DNA from 3 places in the Streptomyces sp. NPDC004266 genome. Region 2 is predicted to be linked to each of the others. Evidence: riboswitches for the same ligand, from Rfam matches in the RefSeq annotation. Region 2 holds a riboswitch; each other region holds the start of a gene.
The links. Region 2 has a riboswitch for thiamine pyrophosphate ahead of thiO (glycine oxidase ThiO). Riboswitches for the same ligand answer to the same signal wherever they lie in the genome.
Positions count from the first base shown of each region.

Region 1: linked by a shared signal. The riboswitch ahead of ACFYUZ_RS24575 (thiamine ABC transporter substrate binding subunit) and the one ahead of thiO (glycine oxidase ThiO) in region 2 are both predicted to bind thiamine pyrophosphate.
Region 3: linked by a shared signal. The riboswitch ahead of thiC (phosphomethylpyrimidine synthase ThiC) and the one ahead of thiO (glycine oxidase ThiO) in region 2 are both predicted to bind thiamine pyrophosphate.

Region 1 covers NZ_JBIAMM010000010.1:266,661-276,125, reverse strand. Annotated here, with positions in the region: gene ACFYUZ_RS24585 (ABC transporter ATP-binding protein) at 1-853, opposite strand, end outside; gene ACFYUZ_RS24580 (ABC transporter permease) at 853-2,466, opposite strand; gene ACFYUZ_RS24575 (thiamine ABC transporter substrate binding subunit) at 2,505-3,599, opposite strand; TPP riboswitch at 3,676-3,785, opposite strand; gene rlmN (23S rRNA (adenine(2503)-C(2))-methyltransferase RlmN) at 3,815-4,921, opposite strand; gene ACFYUZ_RS24565 (phosphatidate cytidylyltransferase) at 5,001-6,095, opposite strand; gene frr (ribosome recycling factor) at 6,095-6,652, opposite strand; gene pyrH (UMP kinase) at 6,747-7,511, opposite strand; gene tsf (translation elongation factor Ts) at 7,676-8,512, opposite strand; gene rpsB (30S ribosomal protein S2) at 8,615-9,465, opposite strand, start outside.
Region 2 covers NZ_JBIAMM010000001.1:678,884-688,348, reverse strand. Annotated here, with positions in the region: gene ACFYUZ_RS03085 (TetR/AcrR family transcriptional regulator) at 1-393, shown strand, start outside; gene ACFYUZ_RS03080 (DUF4126 domain-containing protein) at 643-1,290, shown strand; gene ACFYUZ_RS03075 (phytoene desaturase family protein) at 1,345-2,754, shown strand; gene ACFYUZ_RS03070 (hypothetical protein) at 2,794-3,630, opposite strand; gene metF (methylenetetrahydrofolate reductase [NAD(P)H]) at 3,685-4,602, opposite strand; gene thiE (thiamine phosphate synthase) at 4,740-5,393, opposite strand; gene ACFYUZ_RS03055 (Rv2175c family DNA-binding protein) at 5,508-5,873, opposite strand; gene ACFYUZ_RS03050 (NAD(P)/FAD-dependent oxidoreductase) at 5,917-7,089, opposite strand; TPP riboswitch at 7,235-7,348, shown strand; gene thiO (glycine oxidase ThiO) at 7,346-8,515, shown strand; gene thiS (sulfur carrier protein ThiS) at 8,512-8,712, shown strand; gene ACFYUZ_RS03035 (thiazole synthase) at 8,718-9,465, shown strand, end outside.
Region 3 covers NZ_JBIAMM010000002.1:474,980-484,444, reverse strand. Annotated here, with positions in the region: gene ACFYUZ_RS06985 (LacI family DNA-binding transcriptional regulator) at 365-1,471, shown strand; gene ACFYUZ_RS06980 (metallophosphoesterase) at 1,759-3,243, shown strand; gene ACFYUZ_RS06975 (hypothetical protein) at 3,409-4,083, shown strand; gene ACFYUZ_RS06970 (hypothetical protein) at 4,135-4,626, opposite strand; gene thiC (phosphomethylpyrimidine synthase ThiC) at 4,778-6,562, opposite strand; TPP riboswitch at 6,556-6,690, opposite strand; gene ACFYUZ_RS06960 (YibE/F family protein) at 6,762-8,144, shown strand; gene ACFYUZ_RS06955 (SsgA family sporulation/cell division regulator) at 8,202-8,642, opposite strand; gene ACFYUZ_RS06950 (IclR family transcriptional regulator) at 8,781-9,465, opposite strand, start outside.

The sequences.
Region 1 (9,465 bases), on a different contig from region 2:
CCGTCCAGGCGGGGCCGTCCTCCACGAGCCGCACCCCGCCCGGACGGACGAGGAGCCGCCGCTCCCCCTCCGGCGAGCCGTCCGGGACCGGCACCTTCCCCCACACCGTCTGCGCGACCGTGCCGGTCACCCGCGCCGCCACCACGTTGTCGAAGCCCAGGAACCGCGCCACGAACTCCGAGGCGGGCCGCCGCCACACCTCGGCCGGCGCGCCCGACTGGGCGATCCGCCCGTCCCGCATGACCACGAGCCGGTCGGCGAGGGCGAAGGCCTCGCCCTGGTCGTGGGTGACGGCGAGGACCGTCGTCCCGAGCCGCCCGAAGAGCTGCCGCAGCTCCACCACGAGCCGCTCCCGCAGACCCCGGTCGAGCTGGCCGAGCGGTTCGTCGAGCATCAGCAGCCGGGGCCGGGGCGCGAGCGCGCGGGCGAGCGCCACCCGCTGCTGCTCGCCGCCGGACAGCGCGGCGACGGACCGCCGCTCGGCGCCGGGGAGGCCGACGAGGTCGAGCAGCTCCCGCACGCGCTCGGCCCGTTCGGCCTTCCCGGCGCCCCGCATGCGCAGGCCGAAGGAGACGTTGCCGCCGACGTCCCGCTGCGGGAAGAGCTGGTGGTCCTGGAACATCAGGCCGACGCCCCGCCGGTGCACCGGCACCCCGGCCTGGTCGGCGCCGCCGAGCAGCACCCGGCCGCCGTCGAGCGACTGGAGCCCCGCGACGGCCCGCAGCAGCGTGGACTTGCCGCTGCCGCTCGGGCCGAGCACGCACACGATCTCGTGCTCGGCGACGTCCAGGTCCACGGCGTCGAGCACGGCCCGCTCCCCGAACCGTACGGTCGCGTCCTCGATCGACAGCATCAGAACTCCCCGGAGGTCCGGTCGGTGCGGAGCCGTTCGAGCAGCAGCAGGGACACCGCGCACACCACCATCAGAATCGTCGAGAGGGCCATCGCCTGGCCGTAGTTGAGCTCGCCGGGCCGACCGAGCAGCCGGGCCACCGCCACCGGGAGCGTCGGGCTGTCGGGCCGGGCGATGAAGACGGTCGCCCCGAACTCTCCGAGCGACACCGCGAAGGCGAACCCGGCCGCGATGAGCAGCGCCCGCCGCACCAGCGGCAGGTCCACCTCCCGCCAGGCCCGCCACGGCGAGGCGCCGAGCACGGCCGCCGCCTCCCGCAGCCGCTCGTCCACGGCGCGCAGGACCGGCAGCATCGTCCGTACGACGAAGGGGACGCCGACCAGGGCCTGGGCGAGCGGTACGAGGATCCAGACGGCCCGCAGGTCGAGCGGCGGCTCGTCGAGGGTGATGAGGAAGCCGAAGCCGACGGTGACGGCGGAGACCCCGAGCGGCAGCATCAGCAGCGCGTCGAAGCCCCGGGTGAGGCGCCCGGCCCGCCGGGTGAGGGCCGCCGCCGCGAGCCCGCCGATCAGCACCGCGATGGCGGTGGCGGCCACCGCGTACCGCAGCGAGTTCCCGATCGCCTCCAGCGGCGGGACGAGGAAGGTCCCGGACTCGTCGAGCGAGCCGAGCGCCCGGTAGTAGCCGAGCCCGTACCCGTGCGGTCCGGCGAAGGAGCGCTCCACGAGGACGCCCAGCGGCAGGAGGATCAGCAGCGCCACCGAGAGGAGGACGCCGCCGAGCAGCGCCCACTGCCCGGCGCCGCGCGGCCGGCGCGCGGTCCGCTCCGGCGCCACGAGCCGCAGGGCGGTCTCCCGCCGCCGCACCGTCCAGGCGTGGACGCCCAGGATCGCGCCGACCGCCGCGAACTGGACGAGCGTGAGCACGGCCGCCGTCGGCAGGTCGAGCAGCCGGGCGGTCTGCCGGTAGATCTCGGCCTCCAGCGTGGAGTACGCGTCCCCGCCGAGGATCTGCACGACGCCGAAGGAGGTGAAGGTGAAGAGGAAGACCATCAGGGCGGCCGCCGCCACCGCCGGCACGAGCGCGGGCAGCGTCACCGTCCGCCAGGCCGTCCAGCGGGAGGCGCCGAGGACCCGGGCGGCCTCCTCCTGGCGCGGGTCGAGCTGCGACCAGAGGCCGCCGACGGTCCGGACGACGACCGCGTAGTTGAAGAAGACGTGCGCGAGGAGGATCGCCCACACGCTGGTGTCGAGCCGCAGCCCCCACAGCTCGTCGGTGAGCCCGCCCCGGCCGACGAGCGCCAGGAACGCCGTGCCGACGAGGACGGTCGGCAGCACGAACGGCACCGTGACGACGGCCCGCAGCACGCTCTTGCCGGGGAAGTCGAAGCGGGCGAAGACGTACGCCCCGGGCAGCGCCACCAGGAGGGTGAGCCCGGTGGAGGCGAGCGCCTGCCAGACGGTGAAGCCGAGCACGTCGAGGATGTCCGGCCGGCTCAGCGTCTCGCCGATCCGGCCGAACCGCCAGGCGCCGTCGGGGCGGAGTCCCCGGTCCACGATGGACACGACGGGCCAGGCGAAGAAGACCCCGAAGAACGCGACGGGCAGGGCCATCAGCCCCAGCCTCGTCGCGCTCCCCCGGAGGTCGCGGGTCACTTCAGGACGAGCGACGACCACTGCTGGATCCACGGGTCACGCTTCTCGGCGATCTTCTCGGGCGCCATGGTCTCCGGCTTCTCGATCACCACGCCGTGCTTGGTGAACAGCTCCGGCAGGGCCGCGTCCTTCGCCACCGGGTTGACGAACATCTGGAGCGGCATGTCCTCCTGGAACTTCTTGGAGATCAGGAAGTCGATCAGCGCCTTGCCGCCCTCGGGGTTCTTCGCGCCGTTCAGCAGGCCGGCGAACTCGGTCTGCCGGAAGCAGGTGCCGGTGGAGACGCCGGTGGGCGCCACCTTCGGCTGCGGCTCGCCGTACAGCACCTCGACCGGGGGGCTGGAGGCGTACGACACGACCAGCGGCCGGTCGCCCTTGGCCTGCTTGCCGCCGGCCGAGCCGGAGAACTCCTGGTTGTAGGCGAGCTCCCAGCTGTCGACGGTCTTCACGCCGTTGGCCTTGAGCTTCTTCCAGTAGTCCTGCCAGCCCTCGTCGCCGTACTTCGCGGCCGTGCCGAGGAGGAAGCCCAGGCCCGGGGAGGACCGCTCGGGGTTCTCCACCACCAGCAGGTCCTTGTACGCCGGCTTCGCGAGGTCGTCGAAGGTGACCGGCGGCGCCAGCTTCTTGTCCGCGAAGTACTTCTTGTCGTAGTTGACGCAGATGTCGCCGGAGTCGATCGGGGTGACCCGGTGCTCCTTGTCGAGCCGGTACGCGGCCGGGACCCGGTCCAGGCCCTTCGCCTCGTACGGGACGAAGATCCCGTTGTCGAGGGCGCGGGACAGCAGCGTGTTGTCGACGCCGAAGAAGACGTCGCCCTGCGGGGAGCCCTTGGTCAGGATCTCCTTGTTGACGGCCTCGCCCGCGTCGCCGCTCTTCAGCACCTTGACGGTGAAGCCGGTCTGCCGGGTGAAGTCCGCCAGCACCTCCTTGGAGGCGTTGAAGGAGTCGTGGCTCACCAGCGTCACCGTCTTCGGCGCGGGCTGGTCGGTCTTGCCGGCCGCGCCCCGCACGTCGTCGGTGCCGCACGCGGCCAGGCCGGTGACGCCGAGCGCCGCGACGATCGCGGCGGCAGCGGCCTTCTTGATGCTCACTGGTTTTCCTCCTGGGTGTGACCAGGAAGAGACGCGGCCCTGCCCACGTCCGGCGGACGCGGGCAGGGCGCAACAGCTTGAGTTACGACCGAACTTCCTACCCAGAATGACCTGGGCGAGGTTCAGAGGGTCTGCGGTCTACGGTTACCGCACTCTCAGCGCTGTGGCGCTCCCCTGTCGGAATATGGAGATGTGTTCGAGCTCAGACTACAAGGTCAGCGCTCGGCGGCCGCGAGCTGTCCACAGGCGCCGTCGATCTCCTGGCCGCGGGTGTCCCGCACGGTCACCGGCACGCCGTGGCGGGCGATCGCCTCGACGAAGGCCTTCTCGTCCTCCGGGCGGGACGCCGTCCACTTCGAACCGGGCGTCGGGTTCAGCGGGATCAGGTTGACGTGGACCCGCTTGCCCTTGAGCAGCCTGCCGAGCAGGTCGCCGCGCCAGGCCTGGTCGTTGATGTCCCGGATGAGGGCGTACTCGATGGAGATCCGGCGCCCGGACTTCTCCGCGTACTCCCAGGCCGCGTCGAGGACCTCGCGGACCTTCCAGCGGGTGTTGACCGGCACCAGGGTGTCGCGCAGCTCGTCGTCCGGGGCGTGCAGCGAGACCGCGAGACGGCACTTGAAGCCCTCGTCGGCGAAGCGCAGCATCGCGGGCACGAGGCCGACGGTGGAGACGGTGATGCCGCGCTGCGAGAGCCCGAGGCCGTCCGGCTCGGGGTCCGTCAGCCTGCGGATCGCCCCGACCACGCGCTTGTAGTTGGCGAGCGGCTCGCCCATGCCCATGAAGACGATGTTGGAGAGCCGCGCCGGTCCCCCGGGCACCTCCCCGTCCCGCAGGGACCGCATGCCGTCCACGATCTGGTGCACGATCTCGGCGGTCGACAGGTTCCGGTCGAGCCCCGCCTGCCCGGTCGCGCAGAACGGGCAGTTCATGCCGCAGCCGGCCTGCGAGGAGATGCACATGGTCACCCGGTCCGGGTAGCGCATGAGCACCGACTCCACGAGCGTGCCGTCGTGCAGCCGCCACAGGGTCTTGCGGGTGGTGTCGTCGTCGCACGAGATGTGCCGCACCACGGACATCAGGTCGGGCAGCAGCTCCCCGGCCAGCTTCTCCCGCGAGGCGGCCGGGATGTCGGTCCACTCGGCGGGGTCGTGCGCGTACCGCGCGAAGTAGTGCGTGGACAGCTGCTTGGCGCGGAAGGGCTTCTCGCCGATCGCGGCGACGGCCTCCTTCCGCTCGGCGGGCGAGAGGTCGGCCAGGTGCCGCGGCGGCTTCTTGGCTCCGCGGGGGGCGACGAAAGTGAGTTCTCCGGGCTTGGGCATGGTGGTACCAGTGTCGCAGACGTACGGGGAAGGGCCCGCCGTCGACCGGACGGCGGGCCCTTCCCCGTGAAATCGCCGATCAGGCCGTTCCGACGAACAGTGCCAGCAGCAGCCACACCACCGGCGCCGTCGGCAGCAGCGAGTCCAGCCGGTCCATGATGCCGCCGTGGCCCGGCAGCAGCGTGCCCATGTCCTTGATGCCCAGGTCGCGCTTGATCATGGACTCGCCGAGGTCGCCGAGCGTCGCGCTCGCCGCCACCGCCAGGCCGAGGATCAGACCCTGCCACCAGGCGCCCTCGTCGATCATGAACTCCATGCACAGCGCGCCCGCCGCCATCGCGAACGTCACCGCGCCGACCAGACCCTCCCGGGTCTTGCCGGGGCTGATCCGCGGGGCCAGCTTGTGCTTGCCGAAGCGCCAGCCGATCGCGTACGCCCCGGTGTCGCTGACCACGGTCAGGATCAGGAAGGTCAGCACCCGCTGCGCCCCGTCGTCCGCGGTCAGCAGCAGCGCCACGAAGGTCGCAAGGAACGGCACGTAGAACGCGGCGAAGACCCCCGCCGTGACGTCCTTCAGATAGCCCTCGGGCGGCTCCGTCATCCGCCAGACGAGCACCGCGAGCGCCGTCAGGGCCATCGCCACCCAGGCGCCCTCGGGGCCCCGGACGTAGCCGGCGACGACCATCGCCGCGCCGCCGACCGCGAGCGGGACCAGCGGAGCCTTGATCGCCTTGCGTTCCTGGAGGCGGGAGACGAGCTCCCACAGGCCGACGACCACGGCGACCGCTATCACCCCGACGAACGCCGGCTTCCAGATGAACAGCGACGCGATGATGACGGCACCGAGACCGACCCCGACCCCTATGGCCGCGCCCAGGTCGCGGCCCGCGCTCTTCTTCTGCCGTGGCTCCGGCGGCGGAGGCGGGGTGGGGCTGGACATGGGCTCCTGCGGGTGCTCGTGCGGCGTCTCGTCACGGAACAGGGGACCGCTCGGGTGAGCGGCCCCCCGGTCGTGACCGTCCTGGAATCCGCCGGCGGGAACGTCGGGCACGATGGGCATGGGCCGAGTCTGCGCCGCCTGATGCCGATCGTATGCGGGACCCGCCGGGGCGGGCCCCTGGTCGGGTCCCCCACGGCCGGAACCGGCCGGGGCCCCCCAGGAAGAGTCGTTCATCAGACCTCGAGCAGCTCGGCTTCCTTGTGCTTGAGCAGCTCGTCCACCTGCGCGACGTACTTCGCGGTGGTGTCGTCGAGCTCCTTCTCGGCGCGGCGGCCCTCGTCCTCGCCGACCTCGCCGTCCTTGACGAGCTTGTCGATGGTCTCCTTGGCCTTGCGGCGCACCGAGCGGATCGAGATCTTCGAGTCCTCGGCCTTGCCCTTGGCGACCTTGATGTACTCCCGGCGGCGCTCCTCGGTCAGCTCGGGGAACACCACCCGGATGATGTTGCCGTCGTTGCTCGGGTTGACCCCGAGGTCCGAGTCCCGGATGGCCTGCTCGATGTTGCGCAGGGCGCTCTTGTCGAACGGCGTCACCACGGCCATGCGCGGCTCCGGGACGGAGAAGGACGCCAGCTGGTTGATGGGGGTGATGGCACCGTAGTAGTCGGCCACGATCTTGTTGAACATCGCCGGGTGCGCACGGCCGGTGCGGATCGCGGCGAAGTCCTCCTTGGCGACCACGACGGCCTTCTCCATCTTCTCCTCGGCCTCGAGGAGGGTCTCTTCGATCACCACTTGCTCCTGCGTGTCGTCGCGTTGTGTCCTGCACGGTGTACGACCGGCAGGGCTCTGTCCATCCCCTTGCGGGGCGGTTCCCCGGTTCGGGTCAGGCCCGGGTGCCCTGGTCGCTCACGAGCGTGCCGATCTTCTCACCCTTCACCGCGCGAGCGATATTGCCCTCGGTGAGCAGTTCGAAGACGAGGATCGGGAGGTTGTTGTCCCGGCACAGGGTGATGGCGGTGGCGTCGGCGACCTTGAGGTCGCGGGAGATCACCTCGCCGTATTCGAGGGCGTCGAACTTGACCGCGTCGGGGTTGGCCTTCGGGTCGGAGTCGTAGACGCCGTCCACGCCGTTCTTGCCCATGAGCAGGGCCTCGGCGTCGATCTCCAGGGCGCGCTGGGCGGCGGTGGTGTCCGTGGAGAAGTACGGCATGCCCATGCCCGCACCGAAGATGACCACGCGGCCCTTCTCCAGGTGGCGCACGGCGCGCAGCGGGATGTACGGCTCGGCGACCTGGCCCATGGTGATGGCGGTCTGGACGCGGGAGTCGATGCCCTCCTTCTCCAGGAAGTCCTGGAGGGCGAGGCAGTTCATCACCGTGCCGAGCATGCCCATGTAGTCGGAACGGGCCCGGTCCATGCCGCGCTGCTGGAGCTCGGCACCGCGGAAGAAGTTGCCTCCGCCGATCACGATCGCGATCTCCGCGCCGTCGCGGACGACGGCCGCGATCTCACGCGCGATGGCGTGCACGACGTCGGGGTCGACGCCCAGGCCGGTGCCGCCGGAGAAGGCTTCTCCGGACAGCTTCAGCATGTAGCGGCCGACCTTCTTGCCGTTGTTGTCGTCGCCCTGTACGGCGCCCTGGTTCATGGAGATCTCCTCGTGCACATACGAAGGAGGCCATTGCCTTGGGTCCTCTCGGTATCCCGTACGGCAATGGCCTCCTCGTCAGATCTGCGGTCGTCCTGCGCGTGCGCGGCCGACTGCTTCAGACCCTACCGGGGTCCGGTGTCCGTCGCTGTTCGCGTACGGACTCAGATGCCGACCTTGATGCGGGTGAAGCGCTTCAGGGTGACACCGGCCTCGTCCAGGACCTTCTGGACGGACTTCTTGTTGTCCAGGGCGTACGGCTGGCCGAGCAGCGTGGCGTCCTTGAAGAAGCCGTTGACGCGACCCTCGACGATCTTGGCGATCGCGGCCTCGGGCTTGCCCTCGGCGCGGGTGGTCTCCTCGGCGATGCGACGCTCGGACTCGACGACCTCGGCCGGGATGTCCTCCTTGGTGAGGTACTTCGGCGCGAAGGCGGCGATGTGCTGGGCGACACCCTTGGCGACGTCGGCGTCGGCCTTGTCGAACTCGACGAGGACACCGATCTGCGGCGGGAGGTCCGGCATCGTGCGGTGCATGTACGCGTAGACGAAGCCGTCGGCGTACTGCGCGAAGCGGTCGAGGACGATCTTCTCGCCGAGGTTGGCGTTGGCCTCGTCGACGAACGCCTGGACGGTCTTGCCGGCCTCGATCTCGGAGGCGAGCAGGGCCTCGATGTCGGCCGGAGCGGTGGCGGCGACGTGCTTGGCCAGCTCGGCGGCGACGGCCTGGAACTTGTCACCCTTGGCGACGAAGTCCGTCTCGCACTTCAGCTCGACGAGGACGCCGGAGGTGTTGTCGTCGGCGATGAGGGAGACCACGGCGCCGTTCTCGGCAGAGCGGCCCTCGCGCTTGGCGACGCCCTTCTGACCCTTGATACGGAGCGCCTCGACGGCCTTGTCGACGTTGCCGTCGGCCTCGTCCAGGGCCTTCTTGCAGTCCATCATGCCGGCGCCGGTGAGCTCGCGGAGCTTCTTGACGTCAGCGGCGGTGTAGTTCGCCATGAGTCTGTTTCTCTCTCGAAGTCTGAAAGATCGGGCGGGTCCACGGGTGGACGGCGGGGGCTTCGTGGGCCCCCGCCGTCGTCACCCGAAGGTCCTGGAGGGTCAGGCCTGCTCGGCGTCCGCGGCCGGAGCCTCGGCGGCGGCCTCGGCCGGGGCGGCCTCGGCGGCGGGGGCCTCGGCGGCCTCGTCGGCCTTCTTCTCGCCCTCGAGCAGGTCGCGCTCCCACTCGGCGAGCGGCTCGCCCTGGGCCTTCTCGCCCGGCTTCGAGTCGCCGGTCGCGGCGCCGGAGCGGGCGATGAGGCCCTCGGCGACGGCGTCGGCGATCACGCGGGTGAGCAGGGTGACGGAGCGGATCGCGTCGTCGTTGCCCGGGATCTTGTAGTCGACCTCGTCGGGGTCGCAGTTGGTGTCGAGGATCGCGACGACCGGGATGTGGAGCTTGCGCGCCTCACCGACGGCGATGTGCTCCTTCTTGGTGTCGACGATCCAGACGGCGCTGGGCACCTTCTGCATCTCGCGGATACCACCGAGGGTCTTCTCCAGCTTGGCCTTCTCGCGGGAGAGGACCAGGAGCTCCTTCTTGGTGAGACCCGAGGCGGCGACGTCCTCGAAGTCGATCTGCTCGAGCTCCTTGAGGCGCTGCAGACGCTTGTAGACGGTGGAGAAGTTGGTGAGCATGCCACCGAGCCAACGCTGGTTGACGTACGGCATGCCGACACGCGTCGCCTGCTCGGCGATGGCCTCCTGGGCCTGCTTCTTCGTACCGACGAACATGATGGAGCCGCCGTGCGCGACGGTCTCCTTGACGAACTCGTAGGCGCGGTCGATGTACGACAGCGACTGGAGCAGGTCGATGATGTAGATGCCGTTGCGCTCGGTGAAGATGAAGCGCTTCATCTTCGGGTTCCAGCGACGGGTCTGGTGACCGAAGTGGACGCCGCTCTCCAGCAGCT
Region 2 (9,465 bases):
CTGCGCGCGGCGGCCGAGGAGACCGCCGATCGCGGCGGCAGCCGGGTCGACGCGCTGGACGCGATGATCCGCGCGGGCCTCGTCTTCATCGACCGCTACCCGGCCTTCACCCAGCTGTACGTGGCCGAGCTCTGGCGCACCAACCGGGCCTGGAACTCCACGCTCCTGGTGGTGCGTCAGGAGGCCGTGGCGGTGGTCGAGGGGGTGCTGCGCGAGGGGGTCGCGGCCGGTGAGCTGAGCGAGGAGATCGACGTCCAGCTGACGGCGGCGGCGCTGGTCGGGATGGTGCTGGTGGCGGCGCTCGACTGGCAGGCCTTCCAGAGCGAGCGGTCGCTCGACGACGTGCACGCGGCGCTCTCCCGCCTGCTGCACGGCCGCGTCGGCGGCCGCTGACGCGGCCGGGGCCGCGAAAAGGCCGGTGCGGTGAGGCTCGATCCCCCCGAGCCTCACCGCACCGGCCTTCCTTTCGCCCCCCGTGCCGGCAGGTGCGCGGCCCCGTTCCGCAGCCCCGTGCCGGCGGTACCGGAGCCGCGCCCCTTCCGTGGGCTCCACTCTCTCCTCCGGGCGCGCCCGGCCCCATCCGCGCGCCTACTCATCTCGACCCCTAGGTACGGGTACTCAGTCCTGGTTACGATCGCGGACGTGTCCGTACTCCCCCTGGTGTTCACCAGCGGCTGGGCGAGCGGGATCAACGCGTACGCGGTGGTCCTGCTGTTCGGCGTCTTCGGCGCGACCGGGCTGACCGACGAGGTGCCCGCGTCCTTGCAGCGCACCGATGTCCTCGTCGCGGCGGCCGTGCTGTTCCTGTGCGAGGCGGTGGCGGACAAGATTCCGTACGTCGACTCGATGTGGGACTCCGTCCACACGGTGGTCCGGCCGGTCGCGGGGGCCGTGGTCGGCGCCCTGCTCGCCGGGCAGAACGGTTCGCTGCCGGAGCTGGCGGCGGGTGCGGTCGGCGGTTCGACGGCCTTGCTCAGCCACTTCGTCAAGGCCGGGACGAGGATGGCGGTCAACACCTCGCCGGAACCGTTCTCGAACATCGTGCTGAGCCTGGCGGAGGACCTCGGGGTGGCGGCGATCGTCACCTTCGCCCTCTTCCATCCCGTGGCGGCGTCGGTCGTCGCGGCCGTCCTGCTCCTGTCGGGCCTGGCGATACTGGTCTTCCTGGCCAAGCAGATCCGCCGCGGCTGGCGGCGCTGGTCGCGGCGCCGGGAGGAGGGACGGCTCGCGGCGCCGGGGGCGCGACCACGGGTCCACGCCCCGCCGGACGACGGCTCGGACCACTTCTGACCGGGCCCGGCCTGCCCTCCGGCGGTGCCGGGGGCGCCGGATAGTCTCGTCCGCATGGCACGGATTGTGGTGATCGGCGCGGGACTCGGCGCCATGGCGGCGGCGGCCCGACTGGCGGTCGCCGGACACGCGGTGACGGTCTACGAGAAGACGTCGACGTACGGCGGCGCGGTCGGCCGCTTCGCGCGCGACGGCTTCGCCTTCGACACCGGCCCCGGGCTGCTGCACCTGCCCGCCGTCTACCGGGACCTGTTCGTGAAGACCGGCAAGGAGCCCCTGGAGGAGTGCGTCGCGCTGACGCAGGTCGATCCCGCGGCCCGTCACGTCTTCGCCGACGGCACCCGCGTCGACCTGCCGAACGCCTCCCGGGCCGGCACGGTCTCCGCCCTGGACGCCGCGCTCGGCGCGGGCGCGGGCGAGCGCTGGGGCGACTTCCTGACGCGGGCCCGCGAGGCCTGGGACCGGACCCGCCGCCCGCTCCTGGAGGAGCCGCAGCCGGCGGACCCGGCGCCGCTGTCCCGTGAGCCGTACCCGGCCCTGAAGGCGGGTCTGCTGCGGCGCCCGACGACGACGCTCGCCCAGGTCGGGGCGCGGGAGCTGCGCGACCCCCGGCTCGCGGCCCTCCTCGACGCGTACGCGTGGTCGTACGGCTTCGACCCGGCGACCGCCCCGGCCTCGGCCGCCGTCCTGCCGTACATGGAGCAGACCTTCGGCAGCTGGTACGTGGGCGGGGGCCTGCGGGCGCTCGCCGACGCGGTGTACGAGCGGTGCCGGAAGCGGCGCGTGGAGTTCGTGTTCGACGCGCCCGTCGAGGCCGTCGTGGAGAAGGGCGGCCGGGCGGCCGGGGTGCGGACGGCCGGCGGCGAGACCGTCGAGGCCGACCACGTGGTGTCCGGGGCCCCGGTGGCCGCGCTCCACCACGGCCCGGACGTCCCTCGCCACCAGGCGAACGGCACGGGCCGGATGACGGTCTGTCTGGCCCTGCGCGGCCCCCGGGAGGCGGACGCCGTCCACCGGACCGTCGTGCACGCGGAGGGCGGGCGGCCCACGGTGACCGTGCTGCGCCCGGACGACCCGGCGCTGCGCCCGGACGGGGACCACGAGTCGGTGACGGTCACGGCGACCGTGCGCACCTCCCCCGGCCGGGACGGGGAGGCCTTCGCCGACCGGATGGTCGAGGCGGCCGGGCGGGCGGTGCCGGGGCTCGCGGAGCGGCTGCTGTGGCGGCACGTCCGCACCCCGGAGGACGTCCGGCGGGACACGGGCGCCGCCGAGGTGCCGGGACCCGCGCTGGCCGGGGCGGACGGCCGGCTCCTCCCGGCCGCCAACCGCTCCCCGCTGCCGGGCCTGTACTTCGCGGGCGGCTGGTCGCACCCGGGCGGCGGGCTCGCCCACGCGGGCATGTCCGGCGCGCTGGTCGCCGGGCTCATCGTGGAGGGGGCGGACTTCCGCGGCTCCCGTTAGGAGCCGCGGGGGCCGGGTCCTCAGTAGCGGTACTGGTCGTCAGTAGCGGTACTGGTCGTCCGGGTGCGGCTGCTCGTAGCCGTACGGGCTCTGCGGCTGCTGCGGGGCCTGCTCGGTGTCGCGCTGCTGCGGGACCCAGACGCCGCCGGGCGGGGTGTCGTAGGCGTACGAGGGGGCGTACGGGTCGCCGTAGTAGGAGCCGTACTGCTGGCCGTCGGTGCCCGGGCCGATGTACGGGTCGGAGTACGCGGCGTACTGCTGCTGCCCGGCGGCGCCGTAGTCGTAGGCCGGCTGCTGCTCGTAGCCGGGCTGCTCGTAGGAGTTCTGCTCGTACCCGGGCTGCTGGTACGCGGAGGCGTAGGGGTCGTACCCCGTGCCGTATCCGGCTCCGGCGCTCTGGCCGGTGGTGTCGTAGACGCCGTACTGGCCGGTGTCCTCGGGCATCGGCTGGGGCTCGTAGACCGCGGTCGTCTCGGCGGCGGTCTCCGGGTGCCCGTCGTGACCGGCCCCGTCCTCCGTGCCGTACCCGCCGTCCACCGTGTCGTACGAGAGCTCGGTGACCTCCAGGGTGGGTCCGGCCCCGGCCGGCGCGGCGGCCTTGCGGCGACGGCTCGCGCCCGGGTTGCCGCCGATCGCCCAGCCGGTGGAGAAGCCGCGGCGGAAGGAGAGCGTCACATAGGTCTGGCCGACGGCGAAGGCCACGGCTCCGGCGACGATGACGAGGACCGAGGGCAGCAGGACGCCCAGGACCACGCAGAGGAAGCCGCCGAAGGCGAGCAGGCGCCAGCGCAGCCGCGCCTTGTACTGGAGGAGCACCTCCCCCAGCAGCCACAGTGCGACCACGCCGAACGCGATGTAGAGGACCGTCCACCCCATGCCCCGCCGCCCCTCTCCACGGTCACCGCCGCGGGTCGGGGCGGGTACGACCGGTCACGACTGCTGGTGCAGTCCGAGATTCTCGTAGATCTCGAGCGTCGCGGTGGAGCTGTTGAGCGTGATGAAGTGCAGTCCGGGGACACCCTCGGAGAGCAGACGCGCGCAGAACTCCGTCGCGAACTCGATACCGATGGAGCGTACAGCGGCGGGATCGTCCTTGACGGCGAGGATGCGCTCTTTCACGTCCGCGGGGAAGACGGCGTTGCTCAGCTGGGGCAGCCGGTCGAGCGTCTTCACGTTCACGACGGGCATGACCTCGGGGATGATCGGGGTCTCGCAGCCCGCCTTCGCCACGCTGTCGCGCAGCCGCAGGTAGTTCTCCGGGTCGAAGAACATCTGGGTGATCGCGTAGTCGGCGCCCGCACGGCACTTGTCCACGAAGTGCCGGATGTCCGTGTCCCAGTCCGTGGACCGGGGGTGCATCTCCGGGAAGGCGGCGACGCCGACGCAGAAGTCTCCCGACTCCTTGATCAGCCGGACGAGCTCGGCGGCGTACTTCACGCCCTCCGGGTGCTCGATCCACTCGCCCAGCGGATCGCCCGGCGGGTCGCCCCGGACGGCGAGCATGTTGCGGATGCCCGCGTCGGCGTACTGGCCGAGGATGTTCCGCAGCTCGGCGACGGAGTGGTCGACGGCCGTCAGGTGGGCGACGGGGGTGAGCGTGGTGTCGGAGGCGATCTTCTGGGTGGCCTTGACGGTGCCGCCGCGGGTGGAGCCGCCGGCGCCGTAGGTCACGGAGACGAAGCTGGGGCCGACCGCCTCGACCCGGCGCATGGCGTTCCAGAGGACCTGCTCGCCCTTCTCGGTGCGGGGCGCGTAGAACTCGAAGGAGTACGACGTGTCACCGGCAGCGAGGATCTCGCGGACCGTGCGTGCACGGTCCGATCGGACGGAAGCGGTACCAAGGGCCATACCGGCAGGTTAGACGCGGTCCAGGGAACCGCGTACACCCCGTCCGAGTGGTGGACACCTTTTCGGACAGCTGTCGGACGGAGGTCGGACGGCCGCCGGACGGGGCCGGGCGCGCCGGGCCCCCGCGGGCGTGCGGCTCAGGCTTCGGCGCGCTCGCGGACGCGCTTGGCGAGGGCGGCCGTCGCGGCGGCCGGGTCGGCGGCCTCGGTGATGGCGCGGACGACGACGATCCGGCGGGCGCCCGCGTCCAGGACCTCGTCGAGGTTGGTCTCGTCGATGCCGCCGATGGCGAACCAGGGCCGGTCCTGGGCCAGCTCCGCCGCGTACCGCACGAGGCCGAGCCCCGGCGCGTACCGTCCGGGCTTGGTGGGGGTGGGCCAGCAGGGGCCGGTGCAGAAGTAGTCCACGCCCGGCTCGGCGGCGGCCGCGGCCACCTCGCTCTCGGCGTGGCAGGAGCGGCCGATCAGCACCTCGTCGCCGAGGATCGCGCGGGCCGCGGGGACGGGCAGGTCGCCCTGGCCGAGGTGGAGGACGTCGGAGCCGATGGCGTGGGCGACGTCGGCCCGGTCGTTCACCGCGAGGAGCCGGCCGTGCCGGCGGGCGGCGTCGGCGAAGACGGCGAGGTGCTCCAGCTCCTCACCGGCCTCCATGCCCTTGTCGCGGAGCTGCACGACGTCCACGCCGGAGGAGAGCACGGCGTCGAGGAAGTCCGGCAGGTCGCCCTGGCGCTTCCGGGCGTCGGTGCACAGGTAGAGCCGGGCGTCGGCGAGTCGCTCGCGAGGCGTGGACATGGGCGGGTTCCCCCCGTTCTCGTGCCGATGCCGCGGCGCCCGGCCCCTGAGGGGCGGGCGCCGCGACACCCGCTGGTGGTGTCTTCGGTGCGTGCGTACGTCGGCGCGGACGCGTCAGACGGCGAGCGCCTGGGCGCGGCGCTTCACCTCCGTGCCGCGGTTCTCGCCGAGCGCCTGCGCGGGCGTGCCCGGCAGGCTCTCGTCCGGAGTGAAGAGCCACTCCAGCATCTCTTCGTCGGTGAAGCCGTCGTCCCGCAGCAGCGTCAGGGTCCCGACCAGACCCTTGACGACCTTGTCGCCCTGGATGAAGGCGGCGGGCACGTACAGCGCGTTGTTCGGTCCGCGGCGCACGGCGATGAGCTGGCCCTCCTTGACCAGCTGCCGCACGCGCGTCACCTCGACATCGAGCATCTCCGCGATCTCGGGCAGGTTGAGCCAGGCGGGGACGAGAGCATCGATCTTTACGTCAATCTCGGTCACAGGACAAGCCTGCCATCCCGGACTGACAGCCGGTAGTCGGGCCCTACCGGGCTGCCGCCTTCAGGGGGACGGACGGGTCCGCCGCGCGCTCGGGGTCGACGGGCACGGCGGCCTCGATCAGCCTGCGGCCCTGGGCCAGGTCGCGCGGGCGGCCGACCGCGAGGAGGGCCACCGGCACGCCGGCCCGCAGCCAGAGCACGGACCAGGCCTCGTCGGCCGGGTCGCCGCGCCACAGCAGCTCGTCGGCGTCCGCGTGGTGTCCCGCGTACTGGACGAAGCGGCCGAACTGCTCGGACCAGAAGTACGGCACCGGGTCGTACGGCGCGTCGGCGGTGCCGGTGATCGCCGCGGCGACCGCGCGGGGCCCCTGGAGCGCGTTGTCCCAGTGGTGGACGAGGAGCCGCTCCCCGTAGCGGGCGGAGGGGAAGGAGGCGCAGTCGCCGACGGCGTACACATCGGGCAGGGAGGTGCGCAGCCGGTCGTCCGCGGTGACGGCGCCGCTCGGGTCGAGGGCGATGCCGGAGCCGGTGAGCCAGCCGGTGGCGGGGCGGGCGCCGATGCCGACGACGACGGCGTCGGCGGGCAGTTCGCGGCCGTCGGCGAGGACGACGCGGCCGGGCTCACCGGCCTCGACGGTGTCCACGCGCGCGTGGGTGAGGAGTTCGGCGCCGCTCGCCCCGTACCACTCGGCCATGGGGGCGGCGACCTCGGCGGGCAGCGCTCCCGCGAGGGGGCGGTCGGCGGCCTCGACGACGGTGACGGCGCAGCCCGCCTCGCGCGCGGCGGTGGCGAACTCGGCGCCGATCCAGCCGGCGCCGACGACCACGACGGAGTGGCGGCGCTCCAGGACGGGCCCGAGGCGCACGGCGTCGTCGAGGGTGCGCAGCAGGTGGACGCCGGGGACGCCGTCGGTGCCGGGCAGGGTGACGGGGTGGGCGCCGGTGGCGACGACCAGGGTGTCGTACGCGACGGGTCCGGCCTCGGTGTCGATCTCGTGGTCGGCGGCGCGCAGTCCGGTGACGTCCAGGCCGAGCCGGAGCTCGATGCCGAGGTCCTCGAAGTCGATCTCGAAGGCGGAGTCCTCGGCCTTGCCGAGGAGGATCGCCTTGGAGAGCGGCGGCCGGTCGTAGGGCTGGTGGGGTTCGGCCCCGATGAGGGTCACGGGGCCGGTGAAGCCCTGCTCGCGCAGGGCGACGGCGGTCTGGACGCCCGCCATTCCGGCGCCGACGATCACGACGTGCTGCTGGGCCTGCTTCTGCTCGCTCACCCGACCACCTTACGCATCTGACGGATCGTCAGGAAAGGAGGGGTGAGGGAGGGGTCTGTGGCCCGCCCGGCGGCGCGGGCTAGTCTGGCGGGCGTAAAGCACTCGCGGGAGCCCGGACGCACCGGGCTGAGAGGGAGGCTGGGACGGCCTCCGACCGTACGAACCTGATCCGGGTCATGCCGGCGAAGGGAGGGGCTGGACGCCCATGCGTTCTTCTCGTGTCCGTGTCTCCGACGTCCTCGTGGTCGGAGGCGGCGTCATCGGCCTGGTCACGGCCTGGCGGGCCGCGCAGCGCGGACTGCGCACCGCCGTCGTCGACCCGGACCCGGGCGGCGGGGCCGCGCGCGTCGCGGCCGGCATGCTCGCCGCCGTCACCGAACTCCACTACGGCGAGGAGACCCTGCTCGGGCTCAACCTCGCCTCCGCCGCGCGCTACCCCGGCTTCGTCGCCGAACTGGAGGAGGCCGCCGGCCACGACGTCGGCTACCGCGCCTGCGGCACCCTCGCCGTCGCCCTCGACGCCGACGACCGGGCCCACATGCGCGAACTGCACGCCCTGCAGACCCGCTGCGGGCTCGTCTCCGAATGGCTCAGCGGCCGTGAGTGCCGCCGGCTCGAATCCATGCTGGCACCCGGCGTCCGGGGCGGACTGCGGGTCGACGGCGACCACCAGGTCGACCCGCGCCGCCTGGCCGCCGCGCTCCTGCGCGCCTGCGAGCGGGCCGGGGTCGTCTTCCACCGGACCCTCGCGGAGCGGCTCACGGTCGTGCGGGACCGGGCGCGCGGCGCCGTGCTCGCCGACGGCGAGGAGCTGACGGCCGACCAGGTCGTCCTCGCCGCGGGCAGCCTCAGCGGGCGGTTCGCGGGCGTGCCCGACGAGGTGCTGCCGCCGGTCCGCCCCGTCAAGGGCCAGGTCCTCCGGCTGCGGGTGCCGCCCGCGTACGCCCCCTTCCTCTCCCGCACCGTCCGCGCCGTCGTCCGCGGCAGCCACGTCTACCTGGTGCCCCGCGAGAACGGCGAGCTCGTCGTCGGCGCCACCAGCGAGGAGCTCGGCTGGGACACCACGGTGACGGCGGGCGGGGTGTACGAGCTGCTGCGCGACGCCCACGAGCTCGTCCCGGGCATCACCGAGCTGCCGCTCACCGAGACGCGGGCCGGACTGCGCCCCGGCTCCCCCGACAACGCGCCGCTGCTCGGCCCCACCGACCTGCCCGGTCTGCACCTGGCCACCGGCCACTACCGCAACGGGGTGCTGCTCACCCCCGTCACCGGCGACGCCATGGCCGAGGCGCTGACCACCGGCGCCCTCCCCGACGAGGCACGCCCCTTCACCCCCCGACGTTTCTCCCCCGCACGACAGGAGCAGCCCGCATGAACGTGTCCGTGAACGGAGAGTCGCGTGAGCTCTCCGGTCCCCTCTCCCTGGACGCCCTCGTGGCGACCCTGACCACGGCCCCCTCGGGCGTCGCGGCGGCGCTCAACGAGACGGTCGTGCCGCGCGGCGAGTGGGCCACGACGCTGCTCGGCGAGGGCGACCGGGTGGAGGTCCTCACCGCGGTGCAGGGAGGCTGACCGGAATGTCCGACGACGTGTTCACCCTCGGCGGTACGGATTTCTCCTCCCGCCTCATCATGGGCACCGGCGGCGCCCCCAGCCTCGACGTCCTGGAACGCTCCCTCTCCGCCAGCGGTACGGAACTCACCACGGTCGCCATGCGGCGCCTGGACCCGACCGTCCAGGGCTCGGTCCTCTCCGTCCTGGAACGCCTCGGCATCCGGGTCCTGCCGAACACGGCGGGCTGCTACACGGCGGGCGAGGCCGTCCTCACCGCCCGCCTGGCCCGGGAGGCGCTCGGCACGAACTGGATCAAGCTGGAGGTCGTCGCCGACGAGCGCACCCTCCTGCCGGACGGCGAGGAGCTCCTGGCCGCGGCCGAGACCCTCGTCGACGACGGCTTCGTCGTCCTCCCCTACACCAACGACGATCCCGTCCTGGCCCGGAAGCTGGAGGACGCGGGCTGCGCGGCGATCATGCCGCTCGGCTCCCCCATCGGCTCCGGACTCGGCATCCGCAACCCGCACAACTTCCAGCTGATCGTCGAACGGGCCGAGGTCCCGGTGATCCTCGACGCGGGCGCGGGGACCGCCTCGGACGTGGCGCTCGCGATGGAACTGGGGTGCGCGGCGGTGATGCTGGCGTCGGCGGTGACGCGGGCGCAGGAGCCGGTGCTGATGGCCTCGGCGATGCGGCACGCGGTCTCGGCGGGGCGGCTGGCCTTTCGGGCGGGGCGCATTCCCCGGCGCCACTTCGCCTCCGCGTCCTCCC
Region 3 (9,465 bases), on a different contig from region 2:
GATTCGCCGCCGCTGCGAATGGGCTGTGGACAACAGGAGGGACACGCTGTGGACACGGGGGCGCTCGCGCCCCGGAAGAGGGAGCCGCCCGCGCCCCGGCGGAGAGGGGCGCGCGACAGGGTGGCGTGCGCCGGTGGCGGGCGCCGTGGCGCGCATCCCCCGTAGAGGTGAGTTGAGACCTCTTCGAGACCTCGACCCCTCGCCAGGCCTACGCCGTTCGATCGCCATAGATCGCACGTCAGAATCCCTAACTACCTTTGATTCAGCGGCCCTTGAGCTTCTTTGATCATGCAGAAACGTGCCTGTCAACGCCTGCATATGCGACCGTCCCGACCGCCCCTCATCGCCCTACTATCGGCTCGCCATGACAGCAGCAGGGAAGCACCAGGTGAGCCGGGCACAGACCCGGGGAAGCCGGCAGGGCCGGGCAGGCATCCGGGACGTGGCCGCCGCCGCCGGGGTCTCCATCACGACTGTCTCCGACGCGCTCAACGGCAAGGGCCGACTCCCGGACGCCACCCGCCGCCACGTCCGCGAGGTCGCCGACAGGCTGGGCTACCGCCCATCCGCGGCGGCCCGCACGCTCCGTACCGGCAAGTCGGGACTCATCGGCCTGACCGTGACCACGTACGGGGATGAACCTTTCACCTTCACCGAATTCGCGTACTTCGCGGAGATGGCCAGGGCAGCCACGTCGGCGGCGCTCGCCCGGGGCTACGCCCTGGTCATCCTCCCCGCCACCTCCCGCCATGACGTCTGGTCGAACGTCGCCCTCGACGGCACCGTCGTCATCGACCCCTCCGACCACGACCCGGTCGTCACCGAACTGGTCCGCCAGGGCCTGCCCGTCGTCTCCGACGGACGCCCCGCCGGCACCCTCCCGGTCACCGCCTGGGTCGACAACGACCACGAAGCCGCCGTCCTCGACCTGCTCGACCACCTCGCCGCCGCCGGCGCCCGCCGGATCGGCCTCCTCACCGGAACCACCACCGACACGTACACCCGCCTGTCCACCACCGCGTACCTCAACTGGTGCGAACGGGTGGGCCAGGACCCCGTCTACGAGGCCTATCCGGCGCACGACCCGTGCGCGGGCGCCGTCGCGGCCGACCGGCTGCTCGCCCGCCCGGACCGGCCCGACGCCGTGTACGGCCTCTTCGACCCCAACGGAACCGACCTCCTCGCGGCCGCCCGCCGCTACGGACTGCGCGTCCCGGACGACCTGCTGCTGGTCTGCTGCAGCGAGTCGACCGTCTACGCCACCACCGAACCGCCCATCACCACGCTCTCGCTCAAGCCGCGCCGGATCGGCACGGCCGTCGTCCAGCTCCTCATCGACGCCATCGAAGGGATCGACACCGACGGTCCGGTCGAACGGGTGATACCGACCGAACTCATCGTCCGCACCTCCTCACAGCGGCGTTCGCCACGCACCACCGTCAGCCCGCCACGCTCACCGGCAAAGGACTGACCCCACGGGCGGCGGCCCGTCGAACCCGCCGCCATCCGAACCGCCGTCCCCGTCCCTGCCCGTGGGCGGGGACGGGGAAACCGATCGCCGCACCGGGTTCACCCCTGGACTGGACCTTCACAATTCGGGCGAAACAATCGGAGAACCCGGAGTGAACCCGGATTCACCACCCCTGGTGCGTCACACGGAAGGGCCCTCATTCCTATGATGGGCGGACGACACCGCGGACCACCCCGACCAGGCCGGTCCGCGATGTGCAGGGCATCGCGACGGTGGTGGAGGGGTCGATGACTCAGGGGGCCGGTCAGGAGCCCGTGGTGCGCACGGCGACATTGCGTGACTTCCGCGTACCGCCGTACGCCCGCGTGCCCGTGCAGGGCCACGCCGCCGAGCCGCCGTCCCCGGAGAAACCGCCGACGGCCCCGCCGGGCGAGCCCGCTCCGGGCGAGCGCCCGGCTCCCCCCGCGTACCCGGCGTCCGCCGAACCCCTCCCCCCGGTCGCCCCCTCCCCGGTCGAGGCCGTCCCGGTGCCGACCCCGCCGGTCGAGGCCCTCCCGGCCGAGGCGCCCCCGGGCGCGCCCGCCACCCCTCCGCAGGCCGCCCCGCCCGCCGCACAGCTCCCGGCCACGCCGCAGGCACCCGCGCCCGCCGCACCTCTTCCGGCCGCCGCGCCGCAGGCACCCGTGCCCGCCACGCCGCCGACGGCCCCCATGCCCGCCGATCCGACCCTCCACCTGGGGCACCGCCTCGCCCCGGCGTACGCCGCCCCGGCCGGCTCCTCCATCGTCTCCGTCGCCACCGGCCACCCGGGCAACGCCTTCCCCGGGAGCGAGCCGCCCGAGGGGTACACCCCGACCGAGCGCGACCTCCCCGTCATCAACCGCGGCGACACCGTCCAGGTCCCCGTCGCCCCCGAACCGGCCCCCGCCCCGGAGCCCGCGAACGGCGACGGACCCGGCCCCCTCTACGTCGTCGGCGACGTCCACGGCTACCTCGACGAGCTCCTCGCCGCCCTGCGCGCCCAGGGCCTCATCGACGAGAACGGCGGCTGGTCCGCGGGCAACGCCCGGCTCTGGTTCCTCGGCGACTTCACCGACCGCGGCCCCGACGGCATCGGCGTCATCGACCTCGTCATGCGCCTCTCCGCCGAGGCCGCCGCCGCCGGCGGCTACTGCAAGGCCCTCATGGGCAACCACGAGCTGCTGCTGATCGGCGCCAAGCGCTTCGGCGACACCCCCGTCAACTCCGGCGCGGGCACCGCCACCTTCCAGGCCGCCTGGCTGCTCAACGGCGGCCAGAAGCACGACATGGACCGGCTCCAGGACGTCCACCTCCAGTGGATGTCCCGGCTCGACGCCGTGGTGCGCGAGGACGACCACCTCCTCGTGCACTCCGACACCACCGCGTACCTCGAATACGGCCAGACCATCGAGGACGTCAACGACACGGTCCACGAGATCCTCAACCGGAACGACGCCGACGAGGTCTGGGACGTCTTCCGGAAGTTCACCAAGCGCTTCGCGTTCCGCGACGACGGCGGCCCTCAGGCCGTCCAGGAACTGCTCGCCACCTACGGCGGCCGCCGGATCGTGCACGGCCACAGCCCCATCCCGTACCTCCTCGGCCAGGTCGGCGCCGAGGACGGCGAGGACAGCGCGGGCCCGGTCGTCGACGGACCGCACGTGTACGCCGACGGTCTCGCGATCGCCATGGACGGCGGAGTGACCATGGCCGGAAAGCTACTGGTCGTCCAACTCCCCCTGAACGGCTGACGCATAACGCTGCGCATCCGGGGAAGTCGATTTCCGGAAAGACCCTGTCAGGCCGTGGTGTCGCCGCAATACCATCGGGTCATCCGTAGCAGGCTCTCCTCCGTTTCCGCCCGACCGGCCGCTTCCCACGGCTGATCCGGGCCTACGGCGCATCGGGGGATGCACATGAACGTGGCTCCGCACCTGCTGACCGAGGACCGCGCCGAGTACGAGCGGGTCCTCGACGACGCACTGAGCACCGCCCACGCACGTCCGGATCTCGCCGGAATCGGAACGAGGCTCACGGTCGTGCAGCTGCGCGCCATGACGATGAACGCGACAGCGCTCATCACCACCGCCGCGGCCCTGGAGTACGACCACTTCGTGAAGGTCCGCGAGCAGAACCGGGCGGCCCTCGGGACCCGGACGCCCCCGGCGGAACCGGGCGCGGACACCGGTGCGGGCGCCGGCGTCGTCGCCGTCGTCACCGTGCTGCTGCCCGTCCTCGCGGGCACCGCCGCCGCGATATTCCTGCTGGTCGGCGGGGTCCTGCACGCCCTCGCGCCCACCCTGGCGTTCGGCGAGACCCTGCTGACGGCAGGCCTCGTCTTCGCCGCCCTCGCCGCCGCCGGCCTGCTCTCCGCGGGCGTCGGCCTCCTCGTGACCGCCCTGCGCAACCGGCCGGCCGCGGCGGACGGGGCCGCCGCGGCCGACGACGAACTCTCCCTCGCCAGGGAGGCCTGGCGCCGCGCCCTCCTGGAGCGCGGCATCCTCCCCTTCCTCCGCGACGCCCTCGCCGCCGCGGCGCCCCCGGATCCGGCGGCGCCGGACCCGGCGGCGCCGGACCCGGCGGCGCCCTGAGGAACGGCGGGCCGGGGGCCGCCCGATCAGCCGTTCCTCACTGCCGGGCCGTCAGCACCACGCCGAGCCATCGTGGCTCGCAGTCACATCCAGGCCGTACTCCATGGCATTCGCCCGAGGCTCCCCCTCCATGTCGTAGGAGCTCGGGAACCACACCGACAGATAAGCGGTGACGGTTCCGTACGGCTTGGAGAAACACAGGCCGTCATCGCGCCTGTCATGGTCCGGCTGCCATCCGCCCTTCGCCGCCATGGCACGGTAGAAGGCGAGCAAATCCTCACGGGCACCCATGTGCTCATAGTGCTGACCGGCGGCGGCGAAGCCGTCGTCCTCGTCACAATCCGAGTAGCGCTCGCCCGACTTCCGTGCATCCGGCGGGCGGACATCGAGGATGGCGAACGTCGCCAGCTCGTCTGCCAGCTCCTCGTCCCTGAAGGTGCAGCCGTAGAGCCCCCCGGAGACGGCCCAGACACCAGTCACGCCACAACCCGCCAGGACGGTGAGACCCAGCAGCCCAGACACGATCGCCTTCCGAACCTTCATGACGCGGAGCCTAGCGATCACCTCCAGGTACGCGGCATCAGGCAGAGCGACCAGCGGGCCGGCGGGCGACAGGGCCCGGACCGGTGACGACGCGCTGCTCTGGGAGGCCCCTTCCCCTCCCGGAGCGGCGCGCTCGTCGGTCTGCCCGGTGTCAGTCCGCCAGCGGCAGGTAGACCCGGTTGCCCGAAGCCGCGAACTCCTTCGACTTCTCCGCCATGCCGGCCTCGATCTCCTGCTGCGTACCGCCGTGCTCACGCCGGATGTCCTGGGAGATCTTCATCGAGCAGAACTTCGGGCCGCACATCGAGCAGAAGTGCGCGGTCTTCGCGGGCTCCGCCGGCAGCGTCTCGTCGTGGAACTCGCGCGCGGTGTCCGGGTCGAGCGCCAGGTTGAACTGGTCCTCCCAGCGGAACTCGAACCGCGCGTCCGAGAGCGCGTCGTCCCACTCCTGCGCGCCCGGGTGACCCTTGGCCAGGTCCGCCGCGTGCGCCGCGATCTTGTACGTGATGACGCCGGTCTTCACGTCGTCGCGGTTCGGCAGGCCCAGGTGCTCCTTGGGCGTGACGTAGCAGAGCATCGCCGTGCCCCACCAGGCGATCATCGCGGCACCGATGCCGGAGGTGATGTGGTCGTACGCGGGCGCGACGTCGGTGGTCAGCGGGCCGAGCGTGTAGAACGGCGCCTCCTCGCAGATCTCCTGCTGGAGGTCGATGTTCTCCTTGATCTTGTGCATCGGGACGTGCCCGGGGCCCTCGATCATCGTCTGCACGTTGTGCCGCTTGGCGATCGTGTTGAGCTCGCCGAGGGTCTTCAGCTCGGCGAACTGCGCCTCGTCGTTGGCGTCCGCGATCGAGCCGGGGCGCAGGCCGTCGCCGAGCGAGTACGTGACGTCGTACGCCGCCAGGATCTCGCAGAGCTCCTCGAAGTTCGTGTAGAGGAAGTTCTCCTTGTGGTGCGCGAGGCACCAGGCGGCCATGATCGAGCCGCCGCGCGAGACGATGCCGGTCTTGCGGCGCGCGGTGAGCGGCACGTACGGCAGGAGCACGCCGGCGTGCACCGTCATGTAGTCGACGCCCTGCTCGGCCTGCTCGATGACCGTGTCCTTGTAGATCTCCCAGGTCAGCTCCTCGGCCCTGCCGTCGACCTTCTCCAGGGCCTGGTAGAGCGGCACGGTGCCGATCGGCACGGGGGAGTTGCGCAGCACCCACTCGCGGGTGGTGTGGATGTTGCGGCCGGTGGACAGGTCCATGACCGTGTCGGCGCCCCACTTGGTCGCCCAGGTCATCTTCTCCACCTCCTCCTCGATGGAGGAGGTGACGGCGGAGTTGCCGATGTTGGCGTTGACCTTCACCAGGAACCGCTTGCCGATGATCATCGGCTCGATCTCCGGGTGGTTCACGTTCGCCGGCAGCACGGCGCGGCCCGCGGCGATCTCCTCCCGCACGACCTCGGGGGAGACGTTCTCGCGGATCGCGACGTACTCCATCTCCGGGGTGATCTCGCCCCGGCGGGCGTACGCGAGCTGGGTCACCGCCTGGCCGTCGCGGCCGCGGCGCGGCAGGCGGGGGCGGCCGGGGAAGACGGCGTCGAGGTTCTTCAGCCCACCGCCGCGCGGGGAGGTGTGCTTGATGCCGTCGTCCTCGGGGCGGACCGGGCGGCCCGCGTACTCCTCGGTGTCGCCGCGCGCGATGATCCAGTTCTCGCGCAGCGGCGGAAGGCCCCGCCGGACATCGGTGTCGATGGCGGGGTCGGTGTACGGACCGGACGTGTCGTACAGCGTGACGTCCTTGCCGTTGGTGAGGTGCACCTGGCGGACGGGCACCCGGAGGTCGGGGCGCGATCCCTGGACGTACCCCTTGTGCCAGCCCGGCGTGCGCTCCTGCCCGTCGGCCTGGTTCTGGTCGGAGGCAGGCGTGCGTGCATCCTGAATGGTCATGAGACCGATCTCCCTACGCCGGCATTACCCGGTAACAGGTTCGGCGGTCGGCGCAGCCTCTTCCCGTACGCGCGTACGGTGATCAGCGCCCTCTCAGCCCGGTGCTCCGAGCTCCCGCGTGTGCAAAGGTGCCACCACGCTAGCGCCCTCCCTGGCGTGCTGAACAGTGGGCCCCCGTCGTTCTTGCGATGATCGGCCGGTGACTTCCCCCCAGCAGCCCCTCGAGCCACACCACGACGCCCACGACCCCGGACACGGACACGGAGCCGGATCCGGACACGGTCACGGATCCGGAGGAGGGCACGGACACAGCCACAGCCATGGACCCGCCGCCCCGGTCTCGCGGCATCTGCGCAAGGTCATCGCCGCGATCCTGATCCCCTTCGCCACCGCCGTCCTCGTCGGACTCGCGGTCCTGTGGCCGGGCGGCACCCCGGCGCACGAGCGCACCGGCGTGGGCTTCGACCGGCAGACCCAGCAGGGCCAGGTCGTCTCCGTCGAGCACGTCGACTGCAAGACCGTGAACGCCGCTCAGGTCCCGCCGACCGGCGACACCTCCACGCCGGAGGGGCGCGAGGCCGTCGACGCCCGGCAGGGGCAGTGCGAGAAGGCGACGGTCGAGGTCACCAGCGGTCCGGACAAGGGACGCAGGTTCGTCGAGATCGTGCAGCCGGACGCGCCGCGCCAACTGCACGAGGGGCAGGGCGTGGTGGTGGCGTACGCCCCCGACGCCCCGCACGACCTGCAGTACTCGGTGACCGACGTGAACCGCAAGGTGCCGCTGGCGCTGCTCGCCGGCATCTTCGCCGTCGCGGTCGTGGTGGTCGGCCGGATGAGGGGAGTGATGGCGCTCGTCGCACTCGCCGTGAGCTTCCTCATCCTCACCTACTTCATCCTGCCGGCGATCCTGGAGGGGTCGAACCCGCTGGTCGTCGCGGTGGTCGGATCGAGCGCGATCATGCTGATCGCGCTCTACATGTGCCACGGGCTCTCGGCCCGCACCTCGGTCGCCGTGCTCGGCACGCTGATCTCGCTGCTGCTGATCGGTCTGCTCGGCTCGCTCTTCATCGGCTGGACGGCGCTCAGCGGCAACACCGACGACTACACCGGCCTGATCCACGGTCTGTACCCGGAGATCGACATGTCCGGCCTGCTGCTCGCCGGGATCATCATCGGTTCGCTCGGCGTGCTCGACGACGTGACGGTCACTCAGACGTCGGCGGTCTGGGAGCTGCACCAGGCAGATCCGGGCATGGGGCCGCGCGGCCTGTACCGGGCAGGGATCCGGATCGGCCGCGACCACATCGCCTCGGTCGTGAACACGCTGGTGCTGGCGTACGCGGGTGCCGCCCTGCCGCTGCTGCTGCTCTTCTCCATCGCCCAGAGCAGCATGGGCACGGTGGCCAACAGCGAACTGGTCGCCGAGGAGATCGTCCGGACCCTGGTCGGCTCGATCGGTCTGGTGGCGTCCGTTCCGGTCACCACGGCGCTCGCGGCCCTGGTGGTCTCCGCCGACCGTCCGGCGTCCGGGGGCGGGAAGCCGGCGGTGGTACGGGGAGGTCGGCGCCGCCGCGCCAAGTGAACCGCCGTCCTGGGGGATCGGGCCGGATCAGGCGGGGTCGGCTCGCGCGGGGCCGGCTCAGGCGGGGCCGGCGTTCTCTTCGGCCAGGATCCGGCCCAGTGCGGCCTCCAGGTGGTCCTCGAAGTCGCCGAGGGTCCGTTCCTGGCCGAGCGGAACCAGCTTGTCCGTTCGGTCGAGGAAGGCGACCAGCGGCGGCGCGCTGGCACGGAACAGCGCGCGATCGCCGCCCACCTGGAGTCGGATGGAGACGTCCGAGAGCCGCTCGGGCTCCGTCGGGGCGATGTGCACGTCGCCGTCCCCGCTCGGCCGGTTGATCCCGTCGAGCAGCAGTTCCCTCCCGAACGCCCAGGTCACAGGGGCGTCTCCGGGAAGGTGGAAGGTCATCCGCACCGCGTAGGGATCCCGGGTCTCATACCGGAGTTCGACCGGGATCTTGAAGGAGAGCTCCTCGGAGACGAGGAAGCTCATCAGGACCTCGGCCTGAACCGACTCTCGCATCGTGTACCCCGCAGTAGATGAAGCAGTTGTGTGAACACAGGGGCTGAAAGCTGTGACCTAAACGGCCAGGAATGATCCCCCATGGCCCTCTTGACGCAATCGTGCTGTAAGCACTAGCAGATCACAAGGAGTGATTTTTCAGATACTGATAGAGAGCGCGAGGGAACCGAAGAGCCTTCCGATCTCTTTGCGTAGTCGTTCCACTGCGGGGAGCAACCGTTCTTCCTGGTGAAGAGGGAGGGAAATCGCCACCGCGGCCGCCATGGAGCCCGCGGTGACGGGGATTGCGGCACAGACCGTGCCCAGCGCATATTCCTGCCGCTCCACCAGGGGCTCCATTCGCCCCAAACCATCCAAACGCTCCAAAAGGACACGGCGATTACGCACCGTGTACGGAGTGATGGCCTCCACCGGGTGGCGGTCGAGGTGGTCTTGACGAGATTTCAGATCGAGTTGACTCAGCAGGCACTGCCCGATCGCATGGGCGTGCGCGGTCTCGCGGAAGTCGGCCCATTCCTCCACCGCGGGGGCGGAGGGGGTGTCGGCGACGGCGACGAGCTCGATCTCGCCTTCGCGGTAGAAGGCGAAGTAGATGGGTACACCGATCTCGTCCCGCCAGCGGGCAAGGGAGTCTTCGATCTTGATGCGACGATTCTGCACAGCTCCGCCGCCGGCCAGTCGGACGGCGGCGTCGCCCAGGACGAACACACCCTTGTCACGGCGCAGATAGCCCTCGTGCGTCAGGGTGCGGAGCAGGTGGTAGGTGGTGGGCAGCGGAAGGCCCGTCTCGCGGGCGAGCTGTTTCGCGGGGGCGCCCTCCGCG